4 regions of the Ensifer sp. Root423 genome follow, and region 1 is predicted to be linked to each of the others. Evidence: predicted binding sites of a transcription regulator. Region 1 holds the regulator's gene; each other region holds the start of a gene.
What was found. Region 1 encodes LexA, which represses DNA repair genes until DNA is damaged. Its sites were predicted from a motif close to TGTTCNNNNTGTGTTCNG; they were not measured.
Positions count from the first base shown of each region.

Region 1 (5,753 bases):
TCGACCGCCCGCTGGCACTTCATCAGCTCGTCGGCCGCCGGGCCGGTGCCGCGCAGGCTGAGATTTGCGATGACGCGATCTTCAAACGCGATGGCCAAGGCCCGCTTGCGCACGAAGCCCGTCAGGAACTCGGCGTCGGTGACGTTCACGAACAGAAACTTTCCGCTCGCATCACCGGCAGCGGTCGCCGAAGCGCTCCAGGGATCGGTCTTGTCGAAGCGGAAGGTCAGGTCGTACTCTTTGCCGACCTCAAGCGACCTCCAGTCGTCGCTGGCGAAGCTCATATAGAGCGGCGACTCGGAGCCCTTGGGATAGAACCCAAGGCGCAAGGTGACCCCGCCGTCGAATACCGATGAGATGAAGCAGGAGCCCTCCATCGAGGTGTCGGAAGCAACGGTCCAGCCGTCGACATCCTTCCACTTGATGATTTCGGACTCCTCAGCCGCGGCCGATCCCGCGGCGATCAGACAGCTTACCAATCCGACCAGCAATCTACGCATGCAAAACCCCCGTTTGCCCGCATTTTGATAGGTCCCCCCGTCACTGTCGAGGGTACCTAGCCGATCCCAGGCAATATTTTAGGAATATTCACCTCTCTGCGGCAAGCGGACGCGCCCATCACATGGCGAAAGGATCTTTCGACGACTTGGTCTGGCCGCCGCCGGCAAAGGGATCGTTGTTCGGCGCATTGCCACCGGCACCCGCAAAGGGATCGTTCGCCGCTCCCTGACCGCCATTCGGGATCAAGGCGCTCACCGCCTCCTGGCACTTGAACATCTCGCTTACCGCCTTCATCGAATCACGCAGGCTGAGGCTCGCGACGACGCGCCCCTCGAAGGCCAGCGCCAAGGTGTTCTTGCGAACGAATTCGGTAAAGAAGTCGGTGTTGGAAAAGTTGACGACAAGGGCCCTGGCGCCGGTCAGATCAACACCGAACGCAACGGCCGGCCACTGACGACCACGGTCGAGCTGCAAGGCAACATCGTATTCCCGCTGCGGCTCGATGGACTTCCATTCGGCATTGCCGATCGAAAGAAACGCCAGGTTCGTCGATCCCCGCGGATAAAAGCCGATACGAAGGATAGCGCCGGCGTCATAGCTCGTCGCCGCGTAACACGAGCCGCCCAGGGAGCGATCGGATCCCACCGTCCAGGCGTTGATCCGTTTCCAGATATTCGAACGCCCTTCTTCGGCAGACGCCGCTCCAGCCGTGAGCAACAGGCCGAGCACCACCAACGACAATCTATGCATGCAACCACCCCACTTTCCACGCAAAGTTATCTTTTTTTAGAGGCCTGTCGAGACGGTGAAGGCCCTTCCCCGCAGGGATTTTTGCGCGCCCCAGGCCCGATGCGAAAGCTGGCAGCTCCGATGCATTCTCCGCGCCGGTCCATGAAGAACGGCCGAGACGAGGTTGAGATCGAGCGGCTGGCGCAAATCAGCCACAGCCTGCGGGCAAAGAGCTGTTGAACATGGCAGAGTGATCGCCATGCTTGCTGGACTTCGGAACGAAAGCGCGGTTCACATCGTTTACCAACCCGTAGTCCCACCCCTTCATCAAGTGGACGATCACCGTGCTTGCCGCCCTGCTTCTCGCTTCGATAGTCGCATCGCCCAATATGCCTGACGTCAAGCTCAGTGCCGCGACGGTGGATGAACTCCAGACCGATTTCGAACGGGCCGTGCCGTGCCATCAGATCGATGGACGCAATGTTTGGAAGGGCGCGCTCGCCTTCTACATCCAGTCCTTCGTTTATGACGGCGATACGCCCGTTGCGACCGATGCGGCCGACGCAGTGCTTCCGGAAGACAACAGCGCCGAAACGGTGAAGGAGTTCGAAGACGCCTGCTCGGCCTCGCAAGCGACTTAAGTCTCTCCGCGAAGAGAGCCGCGATTCGTTCGAATCACGCGCGCGATTGACCTGCCCGGCGCTGTTTTGGGACGCAACCGTCGCCGAAAACCGCCCCGCTCCCGCAAAAGTGACCAATCGCCCCCCACAGAAGCAGCCAATTGCCTGAATTCACGGAATTTTAGGCACTTGCGGAACACATATGGAACAGATAGTGTCTGTTCTTGATTTGTTTCACGCCTCTGGAGCGACGTGCCATGCTGACCCGCAAGCAACAGGAATTGCTTCTGTTCATCCACGAACGCATGAAGGAGTCGGGCGTACCGCCGTCTTTCGATGAAATGAAGGATGCGCTCGACCTTGCGTCGAAGTCCGGCATTCACCGTTTGATCACGGCGCTCGAAGAACGCGGGTTCATTCGCCGGTTGCCGAACCGGGCGCGCGCGCTCGAAGTCATCAAGCTTCCGGAAGCCTACGCCGCCGGCCAGCAACAGCCGCGCAGGGGCTTCTCGCCGAGCGTGATCGAGGGCAGCCTCGGAAAGCCGCCGGCCGCCGCTCCTGCCACGCCGAAGCCGGCGCCGGTCGCCGAAAGCACGTCTGTTTCCGTCCCGGTGATGGGGCGCATCGCTGCCGGCGTGCCGATCTCGGCGATCCAGAACAACACCCATGACATTACCGTTCCGCTCGACATGATCGGCAGCGGCGAGCATTACGCCCTCGAAGTAAAGGGCGATTCGATGATCGAGGCCGGCATCTTCGATGGCGACACGGTGATCATCCGCAACGGCAACTCGGCCAATCCCGGCGACATCATCGTGGCGCTCGTGGACGACGAGGAAGCGACGCTGAAGCGCTTCCGTCGCAAGGGCGCGTCGATTGCGCTCGAAGCGGCCAACCCCGCCTACGAGACGCGCATTTTCGGACCGGATCGCGTGAAGATCCAGGGCAAGCTCGTCGGGCTGATCCGCCGCTACCATTGAATTCCAGGCAGAACGCCGAATCAAAAGAGCCTCGCCACTGAAAGTGGCGAGGCTCTTTCCGTTTAAGGCGACCTGAAATCCAGATCGCTTATTCGTGGATCGTGTATTCGCCGAGTTCGCAGAGATCCTGCGTGTCCTCGGTCGTATCGAGGGCCGAGCCTTCCTCGAATTCGAATCGCATGTCGTATTTGCAGACGTCCCGCCCGTCGGCAATGGTGATCTCCATGCTCTCGCCGGGGTTCAGGACCTGCCGACCGAAAACATCGTCTTCCCATTCATTGACGCCGACCGGCGACGTATAGAAATTCGTCAGTACCGCGCCGGTGTTGTTCTTCAGCTGGAAAACCAGGTCGTCCGCGCGCGCCTCCATAGCGGTCGCCGCAAAACACGCCAACGCCGTCAGGATCAGTCTCTTTTTCATTGATGCCATTGCCTCCGTTCTTAATGTTGACGGACGCTACCGATACGGTTGATCTCAGCGGAGTCATCGTTCCCCCTCTACCGAATTCACCGAAGCGATAAGATCCGACGGAGGCATAGGCGACGTGGCTTGCGCGGACGTGTCGCGAATTTTACCGCGCTGCCCTAAGGCAGAACGCCAAACCAAATTTAACGAGGTGAGATTATTGGAGGCCTCGCCCGGAATTGAACCGGGGTACAAGGATTTGCAGTCCTCTGCGTCACCACTCCGCCACGAGGCCTCACAGCTCGGATAACCAAGCGTTGGCGCGGATTTAGAATGATTGCAGAAAAACCGCAAGAGGCATTTTCTGAAAAACGCGCCGTCGATTTGCAGGACGGATACTTTCCACAGAACGATCGACGATGTCCGCCGATCGTCTCCCAGCTGATCTCAGCACCAGGGCGTCGGGCGCCCTTCCCACGGCCGCACGAGCCCCTCGGAAACGAGTACACGTCCAAGAGATTGGTCACCGCGGGTGACCAGGCGCAGTTTCTCGCCGGCCTTGGCATCTGATCGCCCTCCCGCCGAGATCAGCCTGAAGTCGCCTGCATTCAGCAATTCGCGCAGGCGCTGCTTGGCGTAGAAGCCGCGCGAACGCTCCTTGTCGCAGCTTGCCTGGCGGATTCGCGGCGCATCGACATCGGCGACGCGGATCGTCTCGCCATGGAAGACGAAGGTCGCGCCATCGATCACGCAGTTGTCGTTGCGAATGCCGCAAAAATAGAACTGATCGGTACGGATGGATGCCGTCTTCACCTCTTCATTCGGCCGCACGAGAGGGGTTGGCGGCGTGACGCCGACATTCACCGACGGCACCGGGGCGGCCAGGGCAACCTTCGTCGCCGGGTTGGGCTTCGGATTCGGTTTGTGCCTATCCGCCTGCTGGGCAACGCGCTCCTGCGCTTCAGGAACCGCGCGCTGAGGCTTCGGCTTCGTTTCCGATCGCGATGCAAAGGCCATGACATCGGAAACCACCGGCCAGTGCCGCAACTCGGCGCGATGGTCGTAGGCCATGACGCCGCCAAGGGTGAGCGCTGCGGCCAGATACCACGGCGCCATGCCGCCCTGTTTGCTGGTGCTTCGGCCCGAACTGCGGCGTCGACGTTTCGTAGTGGCTTTGGCCATCGGTCCCCATCCTGATTCGAGACCGCATTATGCGTTTGATGGGTTGCCGAAAAGTTTTCGAGGGCACCCCAACAGAGGGGAAGACCGCCAGGAACCGGTCATTCGCCTGCGCGGCCACGGCCCTTGTTGAGAGATTCGGAATTGCTACGGGACGGCCAAAACTGCCGACCGCCCTGCCCTCGACAACAAGATCGTTAAATCGGCGTCCGCCTCAGGAGCCGTTCGACGAGTTGGCCTTCCCGCGCCAGCGCGCCCACCAGACGGCCAGACGACGACGGCGGCGGCGAACCGAGGGAATGTCGTGGGAAAGCACGATCAGGCCCAACGGTATCATCCAGAAGCCCAGCACGGGCAAGAAACCGAGAAAACCACAAAACACCAGCAGCGAACCCAGCAGGATGCGCAGCAGGGGCGAGTCGGGCAACGCGATACGCCATTTTCCCAGCACGATCTGTCGTGTTTGCGGATCAATGCCGAAATGCGTCTGCTTCCTGTTTTTATTCATCATTCCCTATCCGGCGTGTTTTCCCACAATTGGGGACTTCTCCACAGCCTCGCAACGGAACTTGTCATTTTTTTTGAAAAAAGCGCTTGGCAAATCAGAAAAGCATGCGTATTAGCAGCCTCACTTCTGAAGCGCACACGGCGCGGATGATCCCTGGTAGCTCAGCGGTAGAGCATTCGACTGTTAATCGACAGGTCGCCGGTTCGAATCCGGCCCGGGGAGCCACTTTCTAAAAGAGCCATTTGCAGCGATGCGAATGGCTCTTTTTCATTTTGCACCTATGTTCTCCAGGTGATCAATCCCCAACCTCCCGATGGTTCTTCATGACAAAGGCCGCGGCGCCGCCCATCATCGTCTGGTTCCGCAAGGATCTCCGCCTGGCCGACAATCGCGCCCTCTCGGCTGCCGCCGGCGAGGCAGCCGTCATTCCCCTCTATATTCGCGAACCCGCCGACAGCGGCAACGGTGCGCTCGGGGCGGCGCAGGCGTGGTGGCTGCACCATTCGCTCGAGGCCTTGGGCGCAAGTCTCGCGCGGCACGCTTCTCGCCTCGTTCTTCGATCAGGCGCGCCGCTTGACGTGATTGTCGAGATTGCGCGCGCAAGCGGTGCGGAGCGCATCTACTGGAACCGGCGCTACGACCCGAACGGCATCGCCACGGATACCGCGCTCAAGAAGGCGCTGGCCGAGCGGGGAATCATCACGGAGAGCTTTGCAGGACAATTGCTGCATGAGCCCATGCGGCTGCTGACGACGACGGGCGGCCCCTACCGCGTGTTCACGCCGTTCTGGCGCGCGCTCGAACTGAAAAACGAGCTGGCACCGCCGATC
Region 1 is NZ_LMEG01000015.1:62,759-68,511, forward strand. Features, by position in the region: gene ASD01_RS16055 (hypothetical protein) at 1-500, opposite strand, end outside; gene ASD01_RS16060 (hypothetical protein) at 619-1,251, opposite strand; gene ASD01_RS16070 (hypothetical protein) at 1,575-1,871, shown strand; gene lexA (transcriptional repressor LexA) at 2,108-2,830, shown strand; gene ASD01_RS16080 (hypothetical protein) at 2,919-3,260, opposite strand; tRNA gene ASD01_RS16085 (tRNA-Cys) at 3,458-3,531, opposite strand; gene ASD01_RS16090 (thermonuclease family protein) at 3,684-4,418, opposite strand; gene ASD01_RS16095 (hypothetical protein) at 4,630-4,923, opposite strand; tRNA gene ASD01_RS16100 (tRNA-Asn) at 5,074-5,148, shown strand; gene ASD01_RS16105 (cryptochrome/photolyase family protein) at 5,247-5,753, shown strand, end outside.

Region 2 (5,753 bases), on a different contig from region 1:
AAGGGTTCAAGCCGCTCTTTGAAGCCGGGCTTACGATCGACAAGCCGGAAGAGGCGCTCGGAACGCATTTCCTCCAGTTCCGGCACAATGAAGAAGAAGGTGCCGAAGGCAAATGGTTCGGCGTCTCGCTCGAGGACCACCTGCCCGCCTCGACGAAGAAGCGGCTCGGCATCTCCACGGAGGCCGATCCCTTCGCCTATAACGGCATCCAGCGCACGCTGGCGCGCATGACGATCTCCGACGTTGTGCGCAGGCGCGTGGAAGCGTTGCTCGCCGAGGGCTCGTCGCTCTCGATTGCCGATGTGGAAAGCGGGTTGGAGACCGGTCAGGGCACCGACTTCATCACCATTACTCGGACACGTCCCGGCGACTGATCTGCGAGACCGGCAGACAAGCACCCGGCGAGCGTCCCGCCGCGGGTCGATAGGTTCCAAGCCGGCTCAATCGCCGCTCCACTGCAATTCAGCGGAGCCCCGCCTCGGATTACACCAGTTCGACGTCGATGACGCCCGGCGCCGAGCGCAATGCTGCAGCGATCTCCGGCGAAATCCGGAACTTCTCGTTCAGTTCAACCTCGATCTCGCGCTGGCCATTGTCCTTGATGACGACGAAGGAGACGAGCCCGTCGCCCTTCGTGTTGAGGTGCGAGGCGATCGACTTCAGCGGCCCGGAATCGCGCACATAGACGCGCAGCGCCTTCTGCAGTTGCAGCGATTCTTCTTCGAGCGACCGCAGCGTCTGGATGCGCAGGCCGATGCCTTCCGGCCGCTCTTCCGCCGCCACGGTCATGACCAGCGACTTGCCGGGCTCGAGCAGGTCTCGATACTGGTGCAGCATCTCGGAGAACAGTACCGCCTCGAACTGGCCGGAGGAATCCGAGAAGGCGATGATTCCCATCTTGTTGCCGGTGCGCGTCTTGCGCTCCTGCTTCGAGGTTACTGTTCCGGCGAGCCTTCCGGCCGTCGCCCCCTTCTTCACAGCGCCTGCGAAATCGCCGAAGGTCTGCACGCGCATCTTGGCGAGCAGCGCATTGTAGGTGTCGAGCGGATGGGCAGACAGATAGAAGCCCAGAACCTGGAACTCACGGTGCAGCTTTTCCGAGGCAAGCCACGGCGTGTAGGTCGGAAGCGCAATGCGCTCCGGCCCGGTGGCCGCCCCTGCGCCGAACATGTCGCTCTGCCCGCTCGTCTTGTTTTCCTGAGCCCGCTGGGCAAACCCGAGAATACGATCGAGCCCGCCGACCAGCTCCGCCCGGTCGTAGCCGAAGCAATCGAAGGCGCCGGCGGCAATCAGGCTTTCAAAAACGCGACGGTTGAGCAGCTTGGGGTCGATCCGGAGGCAGAAGTCTTCGAGGCTTGCGAAGGCCTTGTCGCCTCGAACCTCGACGATGTGCTCGACCGCTGACTCGCCCACGCCCTTGATCGCTGCAAGCGAGTAATAGATGCGGCTTTCGCCCGTCTGGAAGTGCCGGAACGAGGTCTGTACCGACGGGGCGATCACCTCGATGCCCAGACGCTTGGCATTCTGGCGGAAGTCGTTGACCTTTTCGGTGTTGGACATGTCGAGCGTCATCGACGCCGCCAGGAACTCCACCGGATAATGCGCCTTCATGTAGGCGGTCTGATAGGACACGATCGCGTAGGCTGCCGCGTGCGACTTGTTGAAGCCGTAGTTGGCGAACTTGGCGAGCAGGTCGAAAATGAGGTCGGCCTGCGGCTTCGACACCTCGTTCTTGACGGCGCCGTCGACGAAACGGGCGCGCTGCTTGTCCATCTCCTCCTTGATCTTCTTACCCATGGCGCGGCGCAGAAGGTCGGCCTCGCCGAGCGAATAGCCAGAGAGCACCTGGGCGATCTGCATCACCTGCTCCTGGTAAACGATAACGCCCTGCGTTTCCTTGAGCAGGTGGTCGATCTTCGGATGGATCGACTCGACCTCTTCCTCGCCATGCTTACGGGCGTTATAGACCGGGATGTTCTCCATCGGGCCTGGGCGATAGAGCGCCACGAGTGCGATGATGTCCTCGATGCAGTCGGGCCGCATGCCGATCAGCGCCTTGCGCATGCCGGCACTTTCCACCTGGAACACGCCGACCGTTTCGCCGCGCGACAGCATCTCGTAGGTCTTCAGATCATCGAGCGGGATGCTCGCGAGATCGACCTCGATGCCGCGCTGCTTGACGAAATCGACCGCGACCTTCAACACCGTCAGCGTCTTCAGGCCGAGGAAGTCGAACTTGACGAGACCGGCCTGCTCGACCCACTTCATGTTGAACTGGGTGACCGGCATGTCGGAGCGCGGATCGCGATACATCGGCACCAGCTGCGACAACGGCCGGTCGCCGATCACGATACCGGCGGCGTGGGTCGAGGCGTGGCGGTAAAGGCCTTCGATCTTCTGGGCGATATCGAGAAGGCGGGCGACCACCGGCTCCTTCTCGGCCTCTTCCTGCAGGCGCGGCTCCTCCTCGATCGCCTTGGAAAGCGGCGTCGGGTTGGCGGGGTTGTTGGGCACCAGCTTGCAGATCTTGTCGACCTGACCATAGGGCATTTCGAGCACGCGACCGACGTCTCGCAAGGCGGCACGGGCCTGCAGCGAACCGAAGGTGATGATCTGCGCCACCTGTTCGCGACCGTACTTGCGCTGCACGTAGCGGATCACCTCTTCGCGCCGGTCCTGGCAGAAGTCGATGTCGAAGTCGGGCATCGAGACGCGCTCGGGATTGAGGAAGCGTTCGAACAGCAGCGAGAAGCGCATCGGATCGACGTCGGTGATCGTCAGCGCATAGGCGACGAGCGAGCCGGCGCCCGAGCCGCGACCCGGCCCGACGGGGATGTCGTGCTGCTTGGCCCATTTGATGAAGTCGGCAACGATCAGGAAGTAGCCGGGGAACTTCATGCGCTCGATGACGCTCAATTCGAAGGCCAGGCGCTCGCGGTATTCCTCTTGGGTGTAGCCGGGCGCCATACCCAGTCTCGCGAGACGGTCTTCGAGGCCCTCCTCCGCCTGGCGACGCAGTTCGTCCGACTCGGCGCGCTCGGCCTCCTCCGGATCCGCCGTCGCGCCGGTAAAGCGCGGCAGGATCGGCCCACGGGTCTTCAGCATGAAGGAGCAGCGCCGGGCGATCTCGATCGTGTTTTCCAGTGCCTCGGGCAGATCCGCAAACAGCGCCGCCATTTCTTTGCGGCTCTTCAGATAGTGGTCCGGTGTCAGGCGGAACCGGCTGTCGTCCGACACCATGGCGTTGTGCGCTACCGCCATCAGGGCGTCATGCGCCTCATAGTCGGAGGGCGACGGGAAGAAGGCTTCGTTGGTGGCGACAAGCGGAATGTCGAACTTGTAGGCAAGCTCGATCATCCGGCTCTCGTGCCGCCGGTCGTGGCCACCGTGGCGCTGCAGCTCGATATAGAGCCGATCGCCAAAGAGATCATGCAAGGCTTCGAGACGCGCTTCGGCGAGCGCCGTGGAGCCCGCCTTCATGGCGATATCCACCGGGCCACCGGACGCGCCGGTCAGCGCAATCAAGCCCTCGGTGCCGCATTCGCCAAGCCAGGAGCGCGTAATGCGCGTCGCCTGGCTGCCCTCGCCGCTGAGATAGGCACGGCTGACGAGATCGACGAGGCGCGTATAGCCGTCATCGGTGGCGGCGATGAGCACGATCGACGGCAGCTTGGCGAGCTGATGCCCATGGCCGCGCCGATCCCCCTCGGTCTCGTCCTCCATGTCGATCGACAGCTGGCAGCCGGTGATCGGCTGCAGCCCGTCACCGGCTGCCTTCTGCGAGAATTCGAGGGCTGCGAAGAGATTGTTGGTGTCGGCGATCCCGATCGCCGGCTGGTTATCGGCGACCGCCTTGCCGATGACCTTCTTCAGCGGCAGAGCGCCTTCGAGCAAGGAGAAGGCAGAGTGGACGCGCAGATGCACGAACTGCGGATCCGTGCCGAGCGCCTCACTCGATGCTGCCTTGCTGTCGTCTGCCATTGTCGCACCCTGATTCCTGTCCAGTCGGAAGGATATCCCGTTTATCGCCCGTCATGTCCAGATTCCCCTGGCATGTCGTCCCCCTTATTCAACGGGGATGAGACGCTTTGCGGAGGTGCTTGAGAGAAGATGTTGACGCCCGCCTTCAGAGGCCGAGCGCAATGAAAGAGATGCTTGCGATGAACAGGCTCATCGACGCGAAGGCGGCGAGGTCACGAACAAAATCAGTCATAACATGGCTCCTTTTCCGTTATGTTTTTACTTTGTTCCATTTTTGTTCACGCGTCAAGCAGTGCACAGGCATTCTGTTCACGATGGTTAACATCGCGCCCGAATGCAGGTTAACTGACGACGAAGCCGCTTGAGGAAAGCGCGGTGCCCGCATATCAAGAGGAACGACCACGCGGAGCGCTCCGACATGCTTGCACGCCTGATTCTCCCCTTGCTGATCCTGCTTCCGACCACCGTCTCCGCAGCAGAGACGATAGACCCCGCCCGCATCGTCTCGGCGGCGACCGGCGACTGGAACAAGGACGGGAGCCAGGATCTCGCGCTCATCGTACGACCCGCCCAAGGCAGCGACGAGGACAACGGCATCTATCTCTATCTCACCGGCGACAACGGCGCGCTGGCATTAAAGTCGGCCATTCCGAACAAGGTCTGGGGTCAGTTCGAACTCGTCGGCCAAGCGCCGTCGATCGAGGCGCTGCCGAGCGGCTCGTTGCTCATCACCAGTCAGAACGATGCCATCGGGCGCGACCGCTGGGAACAGAAGCTGACGGTCGCCTATCGCAACTTCGACTTCGTGGTGGCGGGCTACACCTACTCGTCCTACGATACGCTCGATCCGGACAACACCGCGCAATGCGACCTCAACGTGCTGACGGGCAAGGGCAAATCGAACGACACGCCAATCACCGCGAAAGGCGAGCTCATCCTTCTCAAGGACTGGAGCGACGATCGCGGGCAGAAGGCGTGCGGCCTGTAATAACCGGGTGATTGTTCTCTATTTGTTCTTTACAACTTCAGCGGATCACGACATCCTCCGGCGCGAACGTATGAGGAACAATCATGGCCGCGCTCGAAGCACTCAGAGAATTCATCGTTGAAGCCAAATCAAAAACCTATGTCGGCGGCGGCGGGCAGCGACCGTCGTCACGCCCGGGTTCCCACGACATCGGCTACGAGCGGGATAGCTGGCGCTACCTCGACAGCTATTTCGGCGGGACCGATTTCGCAGGCCAGGAGACCGTGTGGCAGAATGACGAGCCGCACTGGGCGATGAACTACTTCGGCCGGATCATCCGACCTGACCTCATAAACGGCGAAAAGGCAGGCGTCGTCATCAGGGCGGCGCTTCAGGCGATGTACCGCGACAAGCGGCATTTCCTCGGCGGCACGGAGTTCCGGCACGCCCATGGCTACTACATCGACAACAGCCGCGGCGACACCTTACATTTTTCCGGGCATGAGGTCATCTTCGTCGACGGCGAGGAAGCCTACGAGCTCGACTATCGCGGCGGTCTGATCAGGCGTTGAGGGCAAGGCCCGCAGCAAGTGACGCAAGAGCGCGCAGCGGTTCGCGAATCTGAAGGATCGCGGCGCGCTTTGGACGCCAAACGCCGCGGATGGCCGGCGAAGCTGGTAATCGCTGTGTCAGACGCACGCATTCATTCAAGAAACGACGTTGCAAGTCACAGCGTGGGGTCAATCGTAACGCAGGGCCTGCACCGGATCGAGGCGCGAGGCGCGCCAGGCCGGAAAGATCGTGG
Region 2 is NZ_LMEG01000019.1:53,383-59,135, forward strand. Features, by position in the region: gene ASD01_RS18670 (L,D-transpeptidase family protein) at 1-374, shown strand, start outside; gene dnaE (DNA polymerase III subunit alpha) at 484-3,981, opposite strand; gene ASD01_RS18680 (hypothetical protein) at 4,400-4,969, shown strand; gene ASD01_RS18685 (DUF5680 domain-containing protein) at 5,053-5,520, shown strand; partial or broken gene ASD01_RS18690 (FtsX-like permease family protein) at 5,689-5,753, opposite strand, start outside.
Region 2: dnaE (DNA polymerase III subunit alpha) is a predicted target of LexA. The motif match lies at 4,246-4,263, and genes of this name have one in related genera.

Region 3 (5,753 bases), on a different contig from region 1:
CCCATTCGGGCGAGTGGCGAAACTCTCCGGCAACAATTTCCTTGAGGTCCGGGCCGGTGGCGTATCTTTCAAGCTGCCGTGCCTGGTCGTCAAGACGCTTCAGCGCCTCCAGTTCCTCGCCAAGTCCGAGCCGCGCTTTCGTCACGGCCGATCGCATGACGGCGATCGTGTGGTCGTACACCTTGAGGGGCACGGGAAACGGATGGCGGTCCTTGCCACCGTGCGCAAGCGAAAACCGCGCCGGATCGGCGAAACGGCAAGGCGCGCCATGAACGACTTCAGCCACCATCGCGAGCGCGTTGACCGTACGCGCACCGACGCCCGGAACCATCAAAAGCTGCTCGAAATCTTCCGGCCCGCGATCGGCAGCCGCAGAAAGTGTCGCATGCAGCCGTCGCATGTTGACGTTTTCATCCCGTACGTCGTGATGTGCCGGCATCACGAGATGTGGGAGCAACGGCTGATCGGCCTCCTTCGGTTTACCCTTTGGATCCAGAGCGACGACTTCCCGGACAATTCGGTCAGGCCCAAGCGATGCCAAAAGCTCAAGCTGCCCGTGGCGTGATGCGGCAGCCCGTCTGTCTGCGAGATTGACGATTTCCCCCTGACCTTTTCCCTCGATCGCGGCATGGGGAGAGTCGACGAAGCTGGAAACGCCCTCCGACAACCAATGATAGCGCCGGGCCTGGCGTTTATCGCCGTTCATGCCTTGCTGTACCACCACCCATTTGCCATCGTCAGCGACGATGAAACCGTGCAGGTAGAGGTCGAAGCCGTCCTGGACCGCGGCACTATCGACCTTTGCAACAAGCCGGCTGGTGGCCGCAAGGCCGGCACCATCGATGCCGACGCGGTTGCCGATGGCGATCAGTTCGTCTGGCGTCTGCCGCGAATGTCGTCCGCGACCGCCGCAGACGCTTATCCCGAGATCCCGCGAACGAGGAGCGAGACCGCGCTTGAGAGCGCCGATGACGCTGGTGGTGATGCCGGATGAGTGCCAATCCATGCCCATGACGCAGCCGAAGGACTGGAACCAGAAAGGATGGGCCAGACGGCGCAGAAACTCGTCACGGCCGTATTCGATGACGATGGCTTCGGCGATGATCGTCCCGAGCTTCGTCATGCGATCGCCGAGCCACGGGGGAACCCTGCCGCCATGAAGAGGGAGATCTGCACTTCCAGCTCGCTGAACCATTCGTGTCTTATAGGCCGCTTACAGGCATTGTGACAGGGGAAAGTTCTTCAAACGTTCCTACCGCCGGGAACAAGTCGCAACCCTTGCTGTTTTGTGGTTGGAATGTTGCGAGGCGCCGTTGCGTCACGATGAGATGGGCCAATCCCTGCGGAGGCCTTCCAATGCAAAACCGTTTCCCGTGTGCGGCAGTCGTCATCCTCCTAACCGCAGCTTTACTGGCGGGTTGCGCCAACGTCTCAGCCAGGCAGACAGCGAGCAACACCGGCAAGGTTGGATACGGTTCGGATCCGGTTCTGCCAAAACCACGCCCAACCGTGATCCCGACGGTCAACATCGCCGATGCGACCGGGTGGCGGGGCGGAGAACATCCACTCGCTGCCAAAGGATTGAAGGTCAACGCCTTTGCGACGAATTTTGACCATCCGCGCTGGCTGCGCGTCCTTCCCGACGGTGACGTTCTGGTGGCCGAAAGCAATGCTCCGGCCAAACACGACGAGGGCTTCAGCCTGAAGAAGGTCTTCATGAGCGCGGCCATGAAGCGCGCTGGCGCCGCCACACCAAGCGCAAACAGGATCACGCTGCTTCGCGACACCGATGGCGACGGGGTGGCCGACCTGCGGACCACGTTCTCCGAAGGTCTCAACTCGCCTTTCGGCATGACGCTGTCGCGGGGCAAGCTCTATGTCGCCAACACCGACGCTCTCGTCGCCTTCCCCTATTCGAACGGACAGACCCGGATCACGGCGCCGCCGCAAAAGATCGCGGATCTACCGGCCGGCGATCTCAATCACCATTGGACCAAGGATGTGATCGCAAGCCCGGACGGCAGCAAGCTCTACGTTACGGTCGGCTCCAACAGCAATGTTGCCGAAAACGGCATGGCCGTCGAACGGCACCGTGCAGCCGTGCTCGAGATCGACAAGGCAAGCGGCCACATGCGCCCCTTCGCCTCGGGCCTGCGCAATCCCAACGGGCTCTCCTGGAACCCTCAGAATGGAAAGCTGTGGGTCGCGGTCAACGAACGCGACGAACTCGGTGACGATCTCGTCCCGGACTACATGACATCCGTGCGCGATGGCGCCTTCTATGGCTGGCCCTACAGCTACTTCGGCCAGAACGTCGACACCCGCGTCAGGCCGCAGCGTCCTGACCTCGTCGCAAGGGCCATCAAGCCCGACTACGCGCTGGGCGCCCACACGGCATCATTGGGACTGGTATTCTCGAGGGGCTCGTCGCTCGGCCCCACCTATTCGAACGGCGCATTCGTTGGACAGCATGGCTCCTGGAACCGAAGCGTACCCAGCGGATACAAGGTCATCTTCGTCCCGTTTTTGAATGGCAAGCCCAGCGGCCGGCCAAAAGATGTCCTCACCGGGTTCGTCGGCAAAGGCGGCAGCGCCATGGGGCGCCCGGTCGGCGTGGCAATCGATAAGATGGGTAGTTTGCTGGTTGCCGACGATGTCGGCAATGTCGTGTGGCGTGTCAGCAGAAAATGAACTTTTGCCTGTTTCAAAAGCGATCAATGTGCATTTGGTCGTCCCGCGTCGGCAATCGCCCGATGAGAACGGGATGCCGCGCGCCGGCGCTCTTGAGTTCGGGCCTGTTTCCTGGAAACCCGCAGTTCCTCCAGATCTGGAAGCCACCAGCCGCTTCGATGATCGGGACCGGTGCGTGCCGGCCATACAGAGATCAATTCCGGTAGTGTTGCGGGCCGCCAGGAGGCCCAGACAAACTCCATGAGGCTATTGTTCATGAACGGATACGAGCAGGAGAAAGTTCGAGGGACAATCTCCTGTGAAATCCCGATGAATATTATGACGCCGTAAGTTTCAGTGGAGACGGCACGCCCGAGCTGCGGTGGAAAAGCCGTAGGAACAGGGTATCGTCGTCTTCTTCGTTCGACGCTGCGACTTCTCGCTTCCAGTTCCTCGGCGGACCCCCGCGACGCAAGTCGACGTTGCTTTCGTGCATCCGGTTCATTGCGGCGGGCGGCCGCTTCGATCACAGGCCACCGTTTCCGCAATTCCTCGTAGGAGCGGAACGGAACATGCCACGTCCTGGAATTGTCATCCCAATGCGCCCACGGCACCTGTCGCAATTCCTCAACGATGGTGCGGGAGAAAGGTGTCCGCAGGCAAAGGTCATCGCCTGCCACCAGATACGGACTGCCGATGGGATCGAAGTCGTAAGCATCCCTGCCCTTTGATTCACCGAACGGATCTCGTTCCGACAATTGGCCGTCCATCCATCTGGTAAACCGGCGGTCGGCAGTCTTGCCCGGAATAAACCAATTGCGCCTATCATCGCTCCATCTGGCCCGGGGAAAAGCCCGTCGAAACTCTCCCAGCATGGTTCGGTCGTAGGGAAACGAAATATACGCACCGGGGCGATTTGATGGCTCACCCGACATTGCTTCGCGAACCCCTCCTCGTTCCGACACATTCTCCAGTCTCACTCAACGAATAGGCTTGGCCCGCTGTTCCCCGATTGCGCAAAAAAACGAGCGCCGAACGGCTTTTTTCGATGCTGTAACCCGAGGCGCGAAGTCCACATCGCGCCCAATGGCGGACATCGAACCGCGTTCGGATGAGGTGGGCCGAAGCAAATCCAGGTGAGAGGATGAGCGGACTACGCCGCAAAGGCGTGCACGCCCGCGCGGACTGTCTCCGGGTCGCAGTTTTCGACGCCGTACAGAATGTCGAGAAGCGGAAAGGTCATTCGATAAAAACCCATACGATCCCTTGCCGCCGTGTCTGGGGAAAAGTGCGCGAGCACCAGGTCGACGAACGGGTCACCAAGCCCTGCCGCGAGGCTCGCAAAATCGTAAGATGGGTCGCCGGGGCCGCAGCCGGAGAAATCGATGACGCCTGAAAGTCTGCCGCGATCGACGAGAATGTTTCCGGTCCCACAATCCCCGTGAATAAGGCACTGCGGCAGCGCGTCGCAGGTCGCTAAAAAGTCGGAAAAGCGCTTCCGCAGACCGGTGACGACATCAGGCGAAAGCAGAGGAAAGGCCACTGCTTCGCATTGCGCCAAAAGGCCATTCCACTCGCATGAAGACGCCTCGGCAGGCTCGGCCTCCACGCTGTCGATGGGGAGCGAATGCAGAGCCTTTAGAAAGGCGGCAAGATCCGCGGCCAAAACCCTCTGTGCGCCTATCCTCAGGCCGGTCAGGTCCGAAAGCGGTTCGCCCAAGATCTTGGCGTGCAGCGAGACGAATTGGCCGTCGATGCGGCGCACTTCAAGATCAGGTACCGGCACCGGGAGAAGCGGCCGCACCGCGCGAAGCGCCGCGGCTTCTCTCACCAGGTTGCGTTCAGCGCCGCAATGACGCGGCAATCGAAGGATCCTGCCGTCAAGCTCGTAGGCCACCGAGTTCTGCCCCGAGCCGATCAGGACAGCCGGAGGCTCGGATGGCAAGCCAAGTTCCGCAACGATCCTCTGAAGGGGCATCGCATCGGTACCGCCACGAGTGGCGTCGACTTCCCTCTCAACGGCGGCGGTCGCGATTGGCTCTAGGGATAGATCCTTCACTGCGTTCGTCCTTTGCAATCCCACCCGGCAGGCCCTGGCCGCACGTCTGAATTCTGTAGCCGATATCCTTCGCGATGACGGCCCGGATAAGACCGACACCGAGACGAAATCCATGGCCGACGGGCTGGCTGAAACACTACGCCCGCTAAAGGGAGGTGTTGGGCTCGTGCTCCTGGCACCTGCGCAACCGCCCCCTCACAAAGTATCGAGGCCCAATCTTCGGCCGGCTTCGATTGGGGCCATGCGTGACGGCAAGCGAAACGCGCAAGGGTTGGAACCCCATTCGTTCCCTTACCCTCGACCATATCTCATTGGTTGTATCGTTAGCAATTTATCGCAAGCAATGCGAACGCATGGCAGCGATATCCAATTGCGAAACGGACGAAAAAACTGCACCGCCAGTTCAAAGCCCTTCCGCAGCCGTTCTTGATTTGAGACCGATGGTCACGATCGCCACAAGCGCGGCCACCGCGTTGGCGCCTCCGCTGATCGCAATGGCCGGGAAGTAACTGTGGCTGGCGTCGTAGATAAAGCCGGCGAGGCTCGGGCCGATCAGCGTGCCGATTGCGACGCTCGTGTAAAGAAGCCCGATGATCCCGCCCACATTGCGGCGGCCGAAATGATCGGCAACCACGGCCGGCAGCACCGCGACCCAGCCACCGTAGAACAATCCGAACAACAGAGCGAAGGCAACAAGGGCCAAAAGCCCGGTCGCAGAGACCCAAACCGCAAGCGACACGGCGATGCCCGCGTACATTGCCGCCAGGAAAGTGTCGCGACCCAAACGATCGGCAAGCCCCCCAAGGCAGAAGCGCCCCGCAGTGCTCCCAACGCCGATCGCGCTCAGGAGGAGGACGGCGACCGTCGGAGCGATCTGGTGATCGACTGCAAACGGGACGAGATGAACAAAGGGAACGAACACGCCGACCGCACTCAACAGGCATGCGACATACATGCCGACAAATTGCCGAGTCCGTATCGCATCCTTGACCGAAACGCCCTCCTTTGCCGCCGAATTCACGAC
Region 3 is NZ_LMEG01000006.1:98,666-104,418, forward strand. Features, by position in the region: gene ASD01_RS09020 (DUF763 domain-containing protein) at 1-1,195, opposite strand, end outside; gene ASD01_RS09025 (PQQ-dependent sugar dehydrogenase) at 1,357-2,691, shown strand; gene ASD01_RS34565 (hypothetical protein) at 2,715-3,545, opposite strand; gene ASD01_RS34570 (phosphotransferase family protein) at 3,824-4,843, opposite strand; gene ASD01_RS09040 (MFS transporter) at 5,133-5,753, opposite strand, start outside.
Region 3: ASD01_RS09020 (DUF763 domain-containing protein) is a predicted target of LexA. The motif match lies at 1,237-1,254, and genes of this name have one in related genera.

Region 4 (5,753 bases), on a different contig from region 1:
GCGCCTCGCTCAGCGCCAATGTCGGTGTCAGCTTCACGGCCTCCGAGGTTTCGTTTGCGGCACGCCCCGCAACGCAATCGATCGAGTGGCAGGCGAGATTGCCCCATGTCGGCTGGGTTTCGGCGGGAGTGCCGGCAAATCCCGGTCGCCCGTCCTATGCCGGTTACATCTGGAATGCGGCCGCGATCATCGAGGTCCCGCAAGGCGCGACGCCCAACTTCAAAGGGCGCTTCGAAGTGGACTTCGAGTTCAATTGGACGCGCGGCATTCGCAAGCGGTCGTTCACGCCCGAGATCGATCTCGTCTACCAGTCCCTTACCAGGACGGGCACCAGCGACATCGAGGTTATTCCGCCGCTGCCGACGATACTGGAGACATTGCGCTCCCTCGCCTCTTCGACCGGTCGGGACGGCAAGACCGACACCTTCCTGGCAGCGCTGGAAAACTCTCGTGTGATCGATGCGCTCGGCGACAGCAATCTTGACCAGATCGTCATCGCGCCAACCAACCTGGCCGTCCAGACTTACTTCGACCAGCACCCGCAAATCGCGCTTGAGGCCGTTTCGCCGGCAAACCAGGCCTGGCTCGATAGCTGGGTCGCCGAACGGATCATCAGCACACCGCCCGGCTCTGTTGAACTGGCAACACTCAGTGCGTCGGTAAAGAGCATGAGCGAGGGGGAATGGTACCAGTGCGCGGACGGCCTGCTGCTGGTCACCGACACCTATGAGGTGGCGTCCGGCCTGCGGGGCGCAGTGCGAAGCGGAGCCATCAGGGCCGCCTGACGCACCGTGACAAACGGGCGCCCTGCTCGGCTCAACAGAGCGGGCGGGCGGAAGCAAACAGGCCTGGCGTCGTCTTGATGCCAGGCTCTTTCAGCGCAAGACCGAACGAACCTGGAATTTGTCGCTCAGCCGAGATCGATCACCACGATCTCCGGCGGCATGCCGAAGCGAACCGGCGCAAGCGAGCAGCCGAGACCGCCGGAAACGATCAGATTGCAATCGTTCTCGGTCACATGGCCGTAGGCGTAACGCTCGCCGAAACGCGAGGGCACGACCGGCGCATAGCCGAGAAACCGCACCTGGCCGCCATGGGTATGGCCCGACAGTGTCAGCGCGACACGCGACGGAACACGCGGGAACACATCCGGCTCATGCGCCATGAGGATGACCGGATCGGTATCGCTCACCTGGGCGAGCGTACCATCGAGATCGTCGAGACCGCTCATGCGCTTGCGTTGCCACTTCTTGCCGGGCACCAAGGCAAGCTGATCTTCGAGGCCAGCGATCCAGAAGCCCTGCCCCTCCTTCTCCAGTCTCACCGCCCGGTTGCTATAGACGTTGATGCCGACGTCCTGCAGCGCCTTGTGCCCGAAGGTCGGCCCGCCGCCGTTCTTCTGCGCGGTCCGGTCTTCCCACCAGTCATGATTGCCCATGACCGCGTGGACGCCGAGCGGCGCCTCGAGTGTGGCCAGCGCCTTCGACCATTCGCTGGAATGCACATAGCTGGTGACGAGGTTCATGCCGGCCACATAGTCGCCGAGCAGCAGCGTGATATCGCCGCCAAGGCTGTTGGCCTGCCGGCAGATCGAAGCGATACGGCTTGCCGGCATCCAGGGCTCGCACGCGTGGATGTCGGTGAGCACGACGGCGCGCAGCTTGAGGCCTGGTGTCCAATTGGGTGGCGTCAGTTTGTATCGGGTGACGTTCAGCCGGGCCAGAGGTTCGACGGCAAAGGCGTAGCCGCCCAGTGCCGCCATGCTGACGATACCGCCGCCGATCAGTTTCAACAATCCGCGGCGGCTGATCATCTAGTCGTCGTCCTCTAATGTCAGGCGAAACTGGGTCGCCTCCATCTCCTTGGGGGGATTAAGGCCGATATGTTTCCAGGCATTGGCGGTCAAAATACGGCCGCGCGGCGTGCGTTGGATGAAGCCCTGCTGGATCAGATAGGGCTCGATGATGTCTTCGATCGCATCACGCGGCTCCGAAAGGCCCGCAGCGATGGTCTCGATGCCGACGGGACCGCCGCCAAAGTTCTGCGCGATCATGAAGAGGTAGCGCCGGTCGAGCTGGTCGAGGCCCATATTGTCGACGAGCAGCCGCGTCAGCGCCTCGTCCGCGAGCTCCTTGGTCACGGCTTCGGCACGCGCCACTTCGGCGAAGTCGCGCACCCGGCGCAACAGCCGGCCGGCGATGCGCGGCGTACCGCGGGCGCGGCGGGCGATCTCGCGGGCGCCGTCGTCGGTCATGCCGAGGCCCATCAGCCGGGCGCCACGCCGGACGATCGATTCCAGCTCTTCGACCGTGTAGAAATTGAGCCGCACCGGAATGCCGAAACGGTCGCGAAGCGGCGTCGTCAGAAGCCCGAGGCGGGTGGTTGCCGCCACCAGCGTGAACTTCGACAGGTCGATCTTCACCGACCGCGCCGCCGGGCCTTCGCCGATGATGAGGTCGAGCTGGAAGTCCTCCATCGCAGGATAGAGGATTTCCTCGACGGCCGGATTGAGCCGGTGAATTTCGTCGATGAAGAGCACGTCGCGCTCTTCGAGATTGGTGAGCAGGGCTGCGAGATCGCCGGCCTTGGCGATCACAGGGCCGGAGGTCGAGCGGAAATTGACGCCGAGCTCCTTGGCCATGATCTGCGCCAGCGTCGTCTTGCCGAGCCCGGGAGGGCCGACGAAGAGCACGTGGTCCAGCGCCTCGCCGCGATTTTTTGCCGCCTCGATGAAGATCTTCAGGTTGGCGCGCGCTTCCGCCTGGCCGGTGAAGTCATCCAGCGTCTGCGGGCGCATGGTCGCATCGAGGTCTTCACCGCGCTTTTCCGGCGTTATCAGGCGTGCGGCGTCAGTCATGCGTTCGTTCCATTCGGTCGGGCAGCTCAGCGCTGCAACCCGTCATCATGCCGGGCACGATGCGTTCTGCCTTCTGTGCCCGGCCAAGGCAAGCGTTCATCGCGCCAGCTCTTTCAGGCCAAGGCGAATGAGCTTGGCGCTGTCGCCGCCTTCGCCGCCGTTCTTCAAGGCCGCAGCAACGGCATTGGCCGCCTGGTCGCGCGAGTAGCCGAGATTGGTGAGCGCCGAAACCGCATCGGAAACCGGCGCGGAGGCGACGCCTTCGCCAAGCTCCTGCTTGAGGCCGATCGAGGCCGACATCTCGCCGGCGAAGGACGGCGCCTTGTTCTTCAGTTCCGTGACGATGCGCACCGCCACCTTGGGCCCGACACCGGGCGCACGGGAGACGGAGGTCTTGTCCTGCAGCGCGATCGCATTGGCCAATTCCCCCGGCGTCAGGGTGGAAAGCACGGCCAGCGCCACTTTCGAGCCGACCCCCTGCACGCTCTGCAACAGCCGGAACCATTCCCGCTCCAGCGCCGTCAGGAAGCCGAACAGCTTCAACTGGTCTTCGCGCACATACGTCTCGATGAAGAGCACCGCCGCCTCGCCCGCCGATCCGAGCCTGGACAGCGTGCGCGCCGAACAAAAGGCAACGTAGCCGACGCCATGCACATCGAGCACGACGTGATCCTCGGCGATCTCGTCGATGGTACCCTTCAATTTGCCGATCATGTGGCGTCTCTCGCGGTGGGTTCTGGATGGTCACCGGACCATCGGAAATTATCGTGTCGGGCGCAACTACGCCATCAATGCGGCAAGCCGGCTCGTCACCGATTGCCGGTTGTGGGCATGGCAGATAGCGATCGCCAGTGCGTCCGCCGCATCGTTGCCCTTGAACTCGGCCTTCGGCATCAGAACCTTCAGCATCATGTGGATCTGCTGCTTCTCGCCATGACCGACGCCGATCACCGCCTTCTTGACCGCGTTCGGCGCATATTCGGCGACCCTGAGGCCTGCTCGTGCCGGCACCAGCATGGCGATGCCGCGCGCCTGGCCGAGTTTCAGCGTCGCTGTCGCGTCCTTGTTGACGAAGGTCTGCTCCACCGCCGCCTCGTGTGGCTGATAGCTGTGCACCACCTCGGCAAGGCCGTCATGCAGCTGGCAAAGTCTGGAGGCGAGGTCCATGTCGCCATCCGACGTCACCGTGCCCGAGGCGACGAAACGCAACGAATTGCCGAGCGTCTCGATGATGCCCCAGCCGGTACGACGGAGCCCCGGATCGATGCCGATGATGCGAATCGTGGTCTGCATGAATTTCACCCTATGATGTCAGTCCGGACGCTGCCAGCAAAAAGTGAACAAAACAAAAACATACGCACAGTGGAGGCGCGGCCCCAGGTTTTCTTCGGCACCGCCCTTGGATTGAGGAAAATTGAGCTTACATAGCCTTGCATCAATTTCTCTCAATAAAGGCCTTTGCCATGGCGACTTTCTCCGTCCTCGATCTTTCCCCGATCACTGAAGGCGGCAGCGTCGCCCAATCGCTGGAGAATTCGCGCCGTCTGGCCCAGGCGGCCGAGGAGAACGGCTACACCCGCTTCTGGCTGGCCGAACATCACGGCATGAAGGGCATCGCCAGTGCGGCGACCTCGATCGTGATCTCGCACGTGGCGGCAGCGACGAAGACGATCCGTGTCGGCTCCGGCGGCATCATGCTGCCGAACCACTCGCCGCTTGTCATCGCCGAACAGTTCGGAACGCTCGCCGCCCTCTACCCCGGCCGCATCGACCTCGGCCTCGGCCGTGCGCCCGGAACCGACATGCGCACCGCCCAGGCCCTCCGACGCAACATGGAGGCGAGCGGCAACAACTTCCCGAACGACGTCGTCGAACTGCAGGCACTGCTCGGCCCCGTCGCCGAGGACCAGAAGATCATCGCCGTGCCCGGCGCCGACACCAATGTGCCGATCTGGCTGCTCGGCTCAAGCCATTTCAGCGCCCATCTCGCCGGCATGCTCGGCCTGCCCTTCGCCTTCGCCTCGCATTTCGCGCCGGACATGCTGCTCTCGGCGCTGGAGATCTACCGCGAGCGCTTCACCCCCTCCGAGACCCTTGCCAAGCCGCAGGTGATGGTCGGCGTCATGGGGGTTGCCGCCGATACGGACGAGGAGGCGAACTACCTCTTCACCTCCATGCAGCAATCCTTCGTGGCCCTGCGCCGCAACGCGCGCGGGCAGTTTCCGCCGCCGGTCCAGTCGATGGATGGGCTTTGGAGCTATGACGAGAAGATCTTCGTCGACCATTCGATGATGTATGCGGTGGTCGGAGGGCCAGAGACGATCCGGCGCAAGATCGGGGCGTTCCTCGAGCAGACAAAGGCCGACGAACTGATCATCTCCATGCCGATCTTCCACATGCAGGCGCGGCTGAATTCGCTTCGCCTCTTCGCCGACGCCCAGCGCGATCTCGCCAAGGCGGCGTAAAGCCGGCCGATCAGATCGCCCCGAAAGCGGGTGCGATCTCTTCCAGATTGGCAAAGAACCGATCCGGCCCGAGCCCTTGCAGGAAGACCGGGTCGGCATAGCCCCAGGCAACCGCACCGGCCGCCACGCCCGCCTTTCGCGCCGCATCGATATCGCGCGCCTCGTCGCCGATCGCCAGGATGCGAGCCGCATCGAGGCCGGAGTGCCGGATCGCACGCTTGAAGTGCTGTGCCTTGCCGAAAAGCGCGGCACCGCATTCGAAGAGGTCAATCGTCGCTGCCGCTTCGCCGAGTGCGGCGCGAATACCCTGCTCCGCGTTCGAACTCACGATCGCAATGCCGATGCCCGCCGCCTTCAATTTCCAGAGAAGCTCAGCGGCGCCCGGAAACAGCCGGACGCTTGCCGCTTCAGTCGCCATGGCACGGCGCATG
Region 4 is NZ_LMEG01000005.1:62,179-67,931, reverse strand. Features, by position in the region: gene ASD01_RS07880 (hypothetical protein) at 1-785, shown strand, start outside; gene ASD01_RS07875 (metallophosphoesterase) at 911-1,813, opposite strand; gene ruvB (Holliday junction branch migration DNA helicase RuvB) at 1,814-2,857, opposite strand; gene ruvA (Holliday junction branch migration protein RuvA) at 2,954-3,571, opposite strand; gene ruvC (crossover junction endodeoxyribonuclease RuvC) at 3,638-4,150, opposite strand; gene ASD01_RS07855 (LLM class flavin-dependent oxidoreductase) at 4,321-5,322, shown strand; gene ASD01_RS07850 (HAD hydrolase-like protein) at 5,333-5,753, opposite strand, start outside.
Region 4: ruvC (crossover junction endodeoxyribonuclease RuvC) is a predicted target of LexA. The motif match lies at 4,194-4,211, and genes of this name have one in related genera.